Regions from separate parts of the Hafnia alvei genome, predicted to be linked through region 2. Evidence: predicted binding sites of a transcription regulator. Region 2 holds the regulator's gene; each other region holds the start of a gene.
The links. Region 2 encodes CRP, which controls carbon source genes, mostly activating them, when cyclic AMP is high. Its sites were predicted from a motif close to ATGTGANNNNNNTCACAT; they were not measured.

Region 1 (3,184 bases), 3.7 Mb from region 2:
ATCGATCCGTTTAAAGTTGAAGGTAAAGCTTAGCGACAGAGGTATGCCAGATCGTTTAAGAGATTGAGGTACACGGGTCTACCACCCCGCGGGGCGCTCCCTAAAATCAGGCTTTTAAATAATCGACATTAATCTATCGAGAGGTCAAAACCTCCAGCCCAACGAGCGGGCTGGAGATTGAGTAAAACCATTACAGCGCGAGGAAGAAACCAGCGATTGTGGCGCTCATCAGGTTTGATAACGTCCCTGCGGCCACGGCTTTCAGACCGAAGCGGGCGATATCATGACGGCGCGTAGGTGCCATGCTTCCCAAGCCTCCGAGCAAAATAGCCACCGATGAGAGATTCGCAAATCCACACAGAGCGAAGGAGATAATCGCTTTGGTATGGTCGGAAAGAACCTGCAAGCCCGCGGCGGTAACTTCCGCATCCGCTTTGAGGTATTCGCCAAAGTTCATGTATGCCACAAACTCATTCACGATAATCTTCTGACCAATGAAAGAACCCGCAATCTGGGATTCGCTCCACGGCACACCGATCAGATAAGCAATCGGCGAGAAGACCCAACCCAAGATCAATTCCAGTGAAAGCTGCGGATAGTCAAACCAACCGCCGATGCCGCCCAACATACCGTTCACCAGCGCAATCAGCGCGATAAACGCCAATAGCATGGCACCCACGTTCAACGCCAATTGCATACCGGATGCCGCACCTGCAGCCGCCGCATCAATCACGTTAGCCGGACGATCTTCTTCAGCAATCAGCGCCGCTGCGTCAGTTTTATCGTGGGTCTTTTCCGTTTCAGGCACAATCAGCTTGGCAAAGAGTAAGCCACCCGGCGCCGCCATAAATGACGCCGCAATCAGATACTCCAACGGCACGCCCATTTGTGCGTAACCCGCCAATACTGAACCCGCCACCGAAGCTAAACCACCGCACATCACGGCAAACAGCTCAGACTGCGTCATGGTGGAGATATATGGGCGAACCACCAAAGGTGCTTCAGTCTGACCCACAAAAATATTTGCGGTTGCAGACAGGGATTCTGTTCGGGAGGTGCCCAACAGTTTCTGCAAACCACCGCCGAGCAAACGGATCACGATTTGCATAATGCCGAGGTAATACAGCACAGCAATTAATGAGGAGAAGAAAACAATAACGGGCAAAACGCGCAGTGCAAATACAAACCCGCCACCGCCAAAGACTTCGAACATTTTGTCAGACACTAGCCCGCCGAAAATAAACGAAATCCCTTCATTTCCGTAGGCAATCACGTTGGCGACGCCAGAGGACATGGCACCCAACACATCTCGCCCTGTGGGAACATAAAGCACGAACGCGCCGATAACGACCTGAATAAGAAATGCGCCAATCACGGTGCGTAGGTTGATAGCACGACGATTGCTCGAAAGTAGCACGGCAATCAGAATGAGTACCGCCATCCCTACCACGCTCATAATAAGTTGCATGGAATAGTCCCTGTAACGCGTTAGATTTTTTGATTGAGTATCGACGAAAGATTCATATTGCCGATGGGGGCGATTATACCGAGGAGAGAGGAATTATTGGTCAGTGTCGTCACAGTTTTATACAACTTGAAGCATCTAAAATCATTAAAATGAGATGCACATCACATCAATGAAAACAGGTATTTCATCCGCATTTATAATAGTTAGCAATGAATCTAAAACAGCGCGGAAATACCGAACAATCTATCAGTATTTACCAATATGGCGTCGGCTATCACTGCGGGAGGTTCGGGTCTGAGTTGGCATAGCGTTTCGAATACCTGACGCACACGTTCAGGGCGGTTTGGCTCTCCTTGGTAACCCGCCAATGGCATATCGGGCGCATCGGTTTCCAGCAGTAATGCGCTTAATGGCAATTGGGCGATCACCTGCCGTGTTTTCTGCGCTCGCTCGTAGGTTATCGTGCCGCCAACGCCGATAAAATAGCCTAACTTAATGAATGCCTGAGCCTGTGAAAGGCTGCCAGAAAAACCGTGCACAACGCCACATCGCGGCACCGCGGCATTTCTTAACTCACGAGCTAGCTGATCGTGGGAGCGGCGCGAATGTAAGATCACAGGTAAATCATGCCGCTTGGCCAGCTTTAACTGAGCTTTTAGCAGCGTAATTTGTCGCTCAAGCTGTGGGTCGTCCATAAACAAATCAAGCCCAATCTCACCGATTGCGACTAGCTTATTTGGTTTCTGCGCCAAGGCCTGAGCAAGAACATCAATATCCTGCTCTCGATGCTGGGCGATATACAGTGGATGAAGACCTAATGCGGCGTATAGCATCGAGTAACTGTTCGCCAGTTCAAGCACTCGCTGAAAGCGCTGTGCGCTGATGGTTGGCACGATGATGCTACGCACTCCCTGTGCGTATGCCAGCTCAAGGCTTTCGGACTCATTACCGCTAAACGGCGGAAAATCAAAGTGACAGTGTGTATCGACGAACAGCGCATCAGCCATAGGAGCCATCACGTCGAACTGTCCTGCGAAGACGGTTTATCTGCTTTTTTGGCAGCGCTAGGGTCAATGGTGGTTTGCCGAGCGCTTTTATCCAAATGCACGCTATCAGGCAATATCAAAGACTTCTCCGCCACCATATTGGTTTGCGGTTCCGGCAGGACGATGCCATTTTTAGCCGCCGAGTGCGTTGCCGCCACAATTGGCACTTCAGGAGAAATCGTATCTGACGGCTGCAATAAACGACGAGAGAACGCTCGTTTGTCTGCATTGGTTTGATCTTCTCGTGGCAATAGCCAGTGCCCAACGGTGGCTAAGAAATAGCGACCACAGCGACGCCCGAGATGATAATCCGCATTTAAGGCAGCAGTTTTGCTCCCTAACGCATGGCTTGCCAGCGGCTTCGGCGGATAGATTTCAAATACCCTCACTTTGCCGGGCGGTTTCTCAATGAAACGCTGAATACGACGATAGCTTTTCTCATGGTACTTCATCATCTTGACCATTTGCTGCAGGCTACTTTCACCCAGCAGGGCTTCCATTCGACGCATCCACTTTGGGGTATAGAACATTTGTGATGGCACGGTGCGTATCACCACAATCGTATCCGCTCCGCGTCGATGGGCTTCGCGCACCGGGATCGCATCGCTTATCCCGCCGTCATGATAGCTCACACCGTCTAGCTCAACGCCCCAGCGATAGAATCCAGGGA
Region 2 (3,184 bases):
CAGCTCTCGACGCTTCTACCGGCTTTACGTGAAGGCAAATTAGATTTCGCCATCGGCACATTAACCGCTGAAACGACGCCAATGGATCTCGTACGTGAGCCGCTGTTTGAATCGCCCTTTTGCATTATCGCCCACCGAGACAACCCATTTGCTCAGGCAAAATCGTTAGAAGAGTTGAAGCACGCAAAATGGTTGATACCCGAAACTGATATGGGCTACTACCAACAGCTAGAATTAGCGATGGGGAATTTTTACCTCCAGCTTAGCCAATCACCGATCCGAACCGACTCCGTGGTTTGCGCATTAAGCATGGTACAACAGGCACAATACCTTACCATCGTGGCTCGGGCGATGCGGGCGCCACTGGGGCTAGAGAATACACTCTGTTCATTGCCTATCGACGATCTACCCACCGCTCAGTATTGCGTGTTCTATTCACGAAAATCGCCGCTAACCTTAACAGCACGGCGATTCTTGGATTTATTGCGTTGGGAATGCCAGAACTATGCTTGGGAGTAGTCGTTACTCAACCACGATAGCCTCAAAGCTGTGGGTAATATTCACCGCTTGGCCTAACATCAGCGCTACCGAGCAATACTTTTCAGCAGATAATGCAACCGCACGTTCAACGGCTTTATCGGTCAGCCCTTTGCCGGTGACGATAAAATGCAGATTAATGTGAGTAAACAAACGAGGAGCTTCTTCGCGGCGCTCAGAGGTTAATTTCACTTCACAGTCGCGCACGTCCATTCGCCCTTTCTGCAAAATAGACACCACGTCAATCGCACTGCATCCGCCCGCAGACATGAGCACCATTTCCATTGGGCTTGGTGCTTTATCGCCAGCGTTTCCATCCATAAGGATCTGGTGTCCTGAAGCAGATTCACCCAGAAAAGTCATCCCTTCAACCCATTTCACTCGTGCCTGCATGTTTATCACCCCTTTGGTTAAATTTTGGCATCAGACTACGCTTTCTATGAAAAACAGGCAATCCGAGGCCTCACTTCTTGATGCTGAAGCGAGACAACACAAGACACCTGCACAAAGCTGTGCTACAAACTATGCCGAAATGGATCTTTATGGATTGAAACGGGTATAGATCAATAACTATAGGAAATAATTACCTTAGCCTATTACTCTATATCTCGATTATGAAGTGCTATAACAAGTTAATAAGCAAAGCCCCGTGCCACGATAAGCACACTGTCAGGATCAGTATCCCGATATTAGGGCAGCGATAACAACAGAGGATAATAGCGAATGGTTCTCGGCAAACCGCAAACAGACCCGACTCTTGAATGGTTCTTGTCTCATTGCCATATCCACAAGTATCCGTCCAAAAGTACCCTGATCCACCAAGGTGAAAAGGCTGAAACCCTGTACTACATCGTTAAGGGCTCCGTTGCTGTATTGATTAAAGATGAAGAAGGCAAAGAAATGATCCTTTCTTATCTGAATCAGGGCGATTTCATTGGTGAACTAGGCTTATTTGAGGAAGGGCAAGAACGTAGCGCCTGGGTTCGTGCAAAAACCGCCTGTGAAGTGGCTGAAATTTCTTACAAGAAATTCCGCCAGCTCATTCAGGTCAATCCAGATATTCTGATGCGCCTGTCTGCTCAGATGGCTAGCCGTTTACAGGTTACCTCTGAAAAAGTCGGCAACCTTGCGTTCTTGGACGTAACCGGTCGTATCGCTCAGACCCTGCTTAATCTGGCCAAACAGCCGGATGCCATGACTCATCCAGATGGTATGCAGATCAAGATCACTCGTCAGGAAATCGGCCAGATCGTTGGCTGTTCCCGTGAAACCGTTGGTCGTATTCTGAAGATGCTGGAAGATCAAAACCTGATCTCCGCACACGGAAAAACCATCGTCGTTTACGGCACTCGCTGATAAATGATGCCCGTGTAGCCTTGCTGCACGGGTTTCTTTAGCTATGTGGCGGCGGTTCATCTACCACCCGGAAGTCAACTACGCACTGCGTCAAACGCTGGTGCTGTGTCTTCCTGTGCTATTCGGCCTGTTGATAGGTAATCTACAACTCGGGCTGATGTTCTCTTTAGTTCCCGCCTGCTGCAATATCGCTGGGCTCGATACACCTCATAAACGCTTTATCAAACGATTAGTCGTTGGCGGCAGCTTATTTGCCTTCAGCAGTTTTCTGCTACAGCAATGCTTACTCTGGCAAATTCCCCTACCGTTGATCATGCTCGGTTTAGCCTTGTTACTGGGCGTTAACGGTGAGATTAGCCCACTTCACGCGCGGCTCATGCCTGCTGCGCTGGTTGCCTCTATTTTTACCCTGAGTATGGCTGGAAGCGTGCCTATCTGGCACGGGCCACTGCTGTATATTGTCGGCACGATTTGGTATGGCGCCTTCACTTGGTTTTGGTTCCTGTTGTGGAAAGGGCAACCGATCCGCGAAAACCTAAGCCAGCTATACATCCAGCTTGGCGACTACATGGAAGCCAAATACAGCCTACTAACTCAGCATATCGATCCTGAAACCGCGCTGCCTCCGTTGCTGCAACGCCAGCAAAAAGTGATGGATCTCATTACCCAGATCTATCAACAAATGCACATGCTGTCATTGGTGCACAACCCAGAATACAAACGCCTGCTGCGCTATTTTCAGGTCGCGCTAGACTTACAAGAACACATCACCGTTAGCCTGTCTCAGCCTGATGAAGTACAAAAGCTGGTAGAAAAAAGCCAAGCCGAAGCGATAATACGCCGCAATGCTCAGGTCATTACAGAACGGCTCAAAACGGTTGCCGACGATATTCTGTACCACCGCTATCCTCAGCACTTCTCGATGGATATTGAACTATCAGCGCTCGAAAAGCTGGCCAATCAGCATCCAGATAACCCCGTTGGCAAATTCTGTTACTACCATTTTAGCCGCGTGGCTCGCCTGCTAGAACGCCAACGCCCATTATATCAACGCAATCTGATGTCCACCCAGCAGCGGCTTCCTTTCTGGCCTGCGCTGCGTGCTTATCTTTCGTTAAAATCAGTAGCGCTGCGCAACGCCGCCCGTTTAGGCATAACGCTGGCGGCAGGTAGTAGCCTCGGCATGTTATTCCATCTGCCAAAGCCCTATTGGGTTTTACTGACGATCATGCTGGTGATCCAAAATGGCTATAACGCGACGCGAGTCAGGATCCAGCACCGTGCGCTGGGT
Region 3 (3,184 bases), 1.1 Mb from region 2:
CTTCCGCTAGAAATGCAGGTGAACTCGACCCGTCAGTTTATGCGTGAGCTAAACCGTCTGGGTGTAACCAGCGCCATTGATGCAGGCGGTGGTTTCCAAAACTATCCTGAAGATTACGAAATTATTCAGCAGCTGCACGATGAAAAGCAGATGACGGTGCGTATCGCCTATAACCTTTTCACGCAGCGCCCTAAGCAAGAGCTGGAAGATTTCCAGAAATGGACCGACATGCTAACGCCGGGGCAGGGCACCGATTTCTATCGTGCCAACGGTGCCGGTGAAATGTTGGTGTTTTCTGCTGCTGACTTCGAAGATTTTCTCCAGCCGCGCCCTGATTTACCTGAAGGTATGGAAGACGAATTGGAGCGAGTGGTGCGCCATTTGGTGGAAAACCGCTGGCCGTTCCGCCTACACGCCACCTATAACGAATCGATTTCGCGCATGCTTAACGTATTCGAGAAAGTGAATCGTGAAATTCCCTTCAATGGTTTGCATTGGATCTTCGACCACGCTGAAACCATCACCGAGCAAAATATTGAGCGTGTTAAAGCGTTGGGCGGTGGGATTGCGGTTCAACATCGTATGGCGTTCCAAGGCGAATACTATGTTGAGCGTTATGGCAAAGACGCGGTGAAACAGACTCCACCGATCCAAAAAATGTTGGAGATGGGGGTGCCGGTAGGTATGGGAACCGACGCCACGCGCGTTGCCAGCTATAACCCATGGACTGCGCTGTATTGGTTAGTTTCTGGCCGCACGGTTGGCGGTATGGCGATGTACGACGATAACAATCGTCTACCACGCGACGTGGCTTTGGATCTATGGACTGCGGGTAGCGCATGGTTCTCTAACGAACAGGGCAAAAAAGGCCATATCAAAGCAGGACAGTTGGCGGATATGGTTGTGCTGTCACAAGATTTCTTCAGCGTAGCGGAAGAGGCCATTAAAGGTATCGAATCTGTGATGACGATTGTGGATGGCAAAGTGGTGTATGCCGCGGGTGCGTTTACACCGTTGGCACCGCCATCCATTCCAGTAGTACCGGACTGGTCACCGGTGGTTAAGGTTCCGGGTCATTACCGTTCTGCTCCACCTGTTGAGAATAAAGCCGGCGTTTTGGCTCAAATGCATCAGTGCTGCGGTTCTTGCGGTGTGCATGGGCATTCACATGATAAAGCACGTAAATCTGCAATTCCTGTGTCGGATGAGCAGGCATTTTGGGGCGTTTTAGGTTGCTCTTGTTTCTCATTCTGATTTCAGTGAGTTGGCCTATGGCCGTTTGAAAACGATGAGTTGTTTGTTTATGGGCGCTGGATTATTCCAGCGCTTTTTTATTGCCTGTCAAAACAGAATTCCCTTTACTCATAGGGGCGATAAAAACGCCAACTTATGGCATAATGTGCCCAAAATCACATTTCTTAAGAGTACTAGTCTTGTTAATCAGCAATAACATCACGATGCAGTTCGGCAGTAAGCCGTTGTTTGAAAACATTTCTGTCAAATTTGGCGGCGGAAATCGCTATGGTCTTATCGGGGCAAACGGCTGTGGTAAATCCACGCTGATGAAAATCCTCGGCGGCGATTTAGTGCCAAGCGGCGGTAACGTGTTCCTCGATCCGAACGAACGTTTGGGTAAACTGCGTCAGGATCAGTTCGCATTCGAAAACTACACCGTTATCGATACCGTTATCATGGGCCACACCGAACTGTGGGACGTGAAGGCCGAACGCGATCGCATCTATTCACAGCCAGAAATGACGGAAGAAGAAGGCTATAAAGTGGCCGATCTGGAAGTCGTCTATGGCGAGATGGATGGATACAGCGCCGAGTCGCGTGCGGGCGAGTTATTGCTGGGCGTGGGTATCCCCGTTGAGCAACACTATGGCTTGATGAGTGAAATCGCGCCAGGTTGGAAACTGCGTGTTTTGCTAGCGCAGGCGCTGTTTTCAAACCCAGACATTCTGCTGCTCGACGAACCAACCAACAACTTGGACATCGATACTATTCGTTGGCTGGAAACCGTGCTGAACGAACGTAACAGCACCATGATTATCATCTCCCATGACCGTCACTTCCTGAATATGGTGTGCACGCACATGGCTGACTTGGATTACGGCGAGCTGCGCGTTTATCCGGGCAACTACGATGAATACATGACGGCGGCAACGCAGGCACGCGAGCGTTTAATGTCTGATAACGCGAAAAAGAAAGCACAGATTTCTGAGCTGCAGTCGTTTGTTAGCCGCTTTAGTGCGAACGCCTCAAAATCTAAGCAGGCAACTTCACGTGCTCGCCAGATTGATAAAATTAAGCTGGATGAAGTTAAAGCGTCTAGCCGTCAGAACCCGTTCATTCGCTTCGAACAGGATAAAAAACTGTTCCGTAACGCGTTGGAAATTGATGGTTTAAGCAAAGGCTTTGATAATGGCCCGCTGTTCAAAAACCTACGCATGTTGCTGGAAGTGGGCGACAAACTGGCCGTTCTGGGGACTAACGGCGTGGGTAAAACCACGCTGCTGAAAACCTTAGTGGGCGAGCTTGAACCAGATACCGGCTTTGCGAAATGGTCTGAAAACGCCAACATCGGTTACTACGCGCAGGATCATGAAAGCGAATTTGCTGAAGATTTAACCCTGTTTGATTGGATGAGCCAGTGGAAACAGCCAAGCGACGACGAGCAGGTTGTTCGCGGTTATCTTGGACGTTTACTGTTCAGCCAAGACGATATTAAAAAGTCAGTTAAAGTGCTGTCCGGTGGTGAAAAAGGCCGTATGTTGTTTGGTAAGCTGATGATGCAGCGTCCAAATATCTTGGTTATGGATGAACCAACGAACCACATGGATATGGAATCTATCGAAGCGCTAAACATGGCTCTGGAAATGTATGAAGGCACATTGGTCTTCGTTTCCCATGACCGCGAATTTGTTAGCTCTCTGGCGACGCGTATTTTAGAAATTACGCCAACCAAGACAATTGATTTCTCTGGTAACTATGAAGATTATCTGCGCAGCCAAGGCGCTGAATAATTAATCATAAATTACGTTCGCTGAATTAATTAGGCTGTGCCGTTTACGGTGCAGCCTTTTTTATGTCTAAGACATCGCACATTAGTTTATTTAGCGTTTTCTTTTTTAATATAAAAACATGACTATATTGGTAAGATGAATTAATCAGAATTGACCTA
Region 4 (3,184 bases), 2.9 Mb from region 2:
ATTTCTGGTTTGTGGCAGTCATTGATCGCTAAACGAGTCATAAATTATAAATAACTTACTGAATTTATTGTTTAGACTAGCCGACTCCGTTTTTTCTAATACACTCAGTAGCTATCGTTCGCCCCTTTACCATGCGTAAACTGCACCTAATAAGATGTCAATATATGAGGCTGAAAGGATTCCCACCACTAATTACCCTGCTATTAATTTCATCGCTCATATTAACTATAGGGCGCGCCATTACGCTGCCTTTTATTACCATCTATATGACTGAGCATTTTCATCTTGAACCTGAGAGCGTGGGGTTAGTCTTAGGTGTCAGTCTTGCTCTTGGTATTGTCGCCAGCTTTTACGGTGGTTATCTGGTTGATAAATTCGATAAACACCGTTTGATGATTATCAGCATTGCCCTATTTGCTTTGACGTTTTGTATTATGCCATGGCTTAACGACGTGCTCTGGATGGTGCCCGTATTGGCGCTACTGCACGCCGCTTATTCTATTTTCAGCATTGCCATTAAAGCCTGCTTTGCCGAATGGTTGCCGGTGAGTGAACGCATTCGCGGCTTTTCTATGAATTACACCTTGGTCAAGGTTGGCTGGGCCGTTGGTCCAGCGCTCGGCGTTTTCGCAGCGTCATTCTATCCTATGCTGCCGTTTTTGCTCTCTGGCCTACTGGCCTTTCTCGTTGGACTCACCCTTTGGCTACGCTTAGACGGTTACGGGCTTCCGCCGACGAACGGCGATGCGGTGTTTACCGAGCAGCGGCTCAGTTTTCGAGCCACCTTTAAAGTCTTAAGCCACGACCGGCGGCTGATCTTTTTCACCCTTGGCAGCACCATGGGTGCAGTGGTTGCAGGGCAGTTTACTGGCTACTTGTCCCAGTATCTCATTACCGTCAGCAATGCGCAGTTTGCTTATCAAGTGATTGGTTCGGTAATGACGGTGAACGCAACCGTCGTCATCGGCTTGCAGTATTTGCTCAGCCGCAAAATGAATAAAGAAAATCTGTTGCGCTGGCTAATGCTTGGCACGCTCTTTTTCTGTCTTGGGCTCATTGGGTTTGCGTTGGCTGAGCGTTCCATTCCTATTTGGATGGTCGCCATGGCGATCTTCACCCTCGGTGAAGTGATTGTGATCCCGGTTGAATACTTGTTTATCGATTTTATTGCGCCACCTCACTTGAAAGGCAGCTATTATGGGGTACAAAACTTAGGCAATTTAGGCGGCGCGGTAAACCCTATACTGTGTGGCTTTTTGCTGTCTTTCGCGCCACCGACTACGCTTTTCTACGTACTGGCAGTGATATCACTTTTTGGTCTAGCATTTTTCTGGTACGGCTATAGACTGTCGGGCGCATCCAACCATGCTTCCGAAGATCTCATCTGATACGGGCTCCTGACTGAAAACCTTCACAAACGGCATATTTGCGATAACTTGTTTTCATGATGTGATCGGTAGCACATTCCTGATTTTAATTGTATGATGAATGCGTTTTCTTTCTTAGGTATTCACTGATGTCAAAAGCATTTTCAGTTTGCTGGCAGTATTTGAGAGCTTTCATATTAATTTACCTGTGCTTATTTGCAGGGAATGCCATCTCAACGCTGCTACCAATCACAATTCCAGGCAGCATTATTGGCATGCTGATCCTATTTGCCCTGCTGGCGTCACAAATCATGCCGGCAAAATGGGTGAAGCCCGGGTGTAATATCTTAATCCGCTACATGGCGCTGTTGTTTGTCCCTATCGGCGTTGGCGTGATGCAGTACTACGACGTTCTGACCAAGCAGTTTGGGCCTATCGTCGTATCGTGCCTAGTGAGTACTTTGATTATTATGGTTGTCGTTGCTTATAGCTCTCATATGGTGCATCGCGAACGCATCATCGGTGAGGCTACCGACGGCAGCGAGGAGAAAAAATAATGGCTTATATTTGGTGGTCCTTACCACTCACACTATTAGTCTTTTTTGGGGCGCGACGTATTGCCCAAAAGCTAAATATGCCGTTATTGAATCCGTTGCTCGTATCAATGGTAATTATTATTCCATTGCTATTACTGCTCAAAATTCCTTACGAGCATTACTTTGCTGGCAGTTCAACGCTCAACAGTTTGCTGCAACCCGCCGTGGTCGCATTAGCATTTCCACTGTATGAGCAGATCCACCAGATCCGCGCACGCTGGAAATCCATTATCACTATCTGCTTTATCGGTAGCGCCACAGCCATGATTTCAGGTACCGCAATTGCTCTGTGGATGGGCGCTTCGCCAGAAATCGCTGCTTCAGTGATGCCGAAATCAGTGACCACGCCAATTGCGATGGCCGTGTCACAGTCGATTGGTGGCATCCCAGCAATCAGTGCGGTATGCGTTATTTTCGTTGGGATCCTGGGGGCTGTATTTGGCCATACCCTATTGAACTTGATGAAAATTAGCACCAAGGCCTCGCGTGGTTTGGCGATGGGTACCGCTTCGCATGCCCTTGGGACCGCACGCTGCGCCGAGATGGATTTTCAGGAAGGCGCATTCAGCTCGCTGGCACTGGTTATCTGCGGGATTATTACTTCATTGTTAGCGCCATTCCTTTTCCCTGTGATGTTGCATTTATTTAGCTAAGATCACTTCCTATCCCTCCCCTAAATGGGGAGGTTCATGAAGCGGCAGCAAGAAACAGAAATCACAAAAACCCGCGATACATCTCACACTTCTTTCATTTGTTACATTAATTACATCAAAATAGTGATAATAATCACATAATAAAGCCAATCGGTTGCCTAGAATACTCTCCCGTAACTAACTAAGAGGCTCCCCCATGCACGCACGATACGACGCGGCATTCAGCCAACTGCCAGCCGCTTTGCAGGCGGCGCTCTCACCGATTATCAATCATGCTGATTTCCAAGCGGTTATCACCGCTTCTCAAGTCGAGGTTCTGAAACAAGCTACCGGCATGAGCGACAGCGAATTAGCATTTGCCCTGCTCCCTATGGCCGCCGCCTGCTCACTGGCAGCAATCTCCAATTTTTACGTCGGTGCCGTTGCACGCGGCGTTAGCGGCAACCTGTATTTCGGTGCCAATATGGAGTTTCTGGGTGCGCCAATGCAGCAAACTATTCACGCAGAACAGTGTGCGGTAACGCACGCATGGTTGCGCGGCGAAAAAGCCCTCGCCTCCATCACGGTT

Region 1: a site for CRP is predicted at 1,618-1,635, ahead of AB3Y96_RS03545 (NupC/NupG family nucleoside CNT transporter). Genes of this name have one in related genera too.
Region 3: a site for CRP is predicted at 1,398-1,415, ahead of AB3Y96_RS15840 (ABC-F family ATPase). Genes of this name have one in related genera too.
Region 4: a site for CRP is predicted at 1,448-1,465, ahead of AB3Y96_RS07220 (CidA/LrgA family protein). Genes of this name have one in related genera too.

Annotation. Positions count from the first base shown of each region.
Region 1 covers NZ_OZ061315.1:723,921-727,104, reverse strand. The annotation lists gene AB3Y96_RS03550 (YgjV family protein) at 1-33, shown strand, start outside; gene AB3Y96_RS03545 (NupC/NupG family nucleoside CNT transporter) at 191-1,456, opposite strand; gene AB3Y96_RS03540 (TatD family hydrolase) at 1,684-2,484, opposite strand; gene AB3Y96_RS03535 (patatin family protein) at 2,484-3,184, opposite strand, start outside.
Region 2 covers NZ_OZ061315.1:4,451,922-4,455,105, forward strand. The annotation lists gene AB3Y96_RS20755 (LysR substrate-binding domain-containing protein) at 1-519, shown strand, start outside; gene AB3Y96_RS20760 (OsmC family protein) at 523-930, opposite strand; gene crp (cAMP-activated global transcriptional regulator CRP) at 1,261-1,893, shown strand; gene AB3Y96_RS20770 (YccS/YhfK family putative transporter) at 1,937-3,184, shown strand, end outside.
Region 3 covers NZ_OZ061315.1:3,321,807-3,324,990, reverse strand. The annotation lists gene AB3Y96_RS15845 (amidohydrolase) at 1-1,254, shown strand, start outside; gene AB3Y96_RS15840 (ABC-F family ATPase) at 1,434-3,026, shown strand.
Region 4 covers NZ_OZ061315.1:1,516,224-1,519,407, reverse strand. The annotation lists gene AB3Y96_RS07225 (MFS transporter) at 171-1,388, shown strand; gene AB3Y96_RS07220 (CidA/LrgA family protein) at 1,517-1,924, shown strand; gene AB3Y96_RS07215 (CidB/LrgB family autolysis modulator) at 1,924-2,616, shown strand; gene cdd (cytidine deaminase) at 2,813-3,184, shown strand, end outside.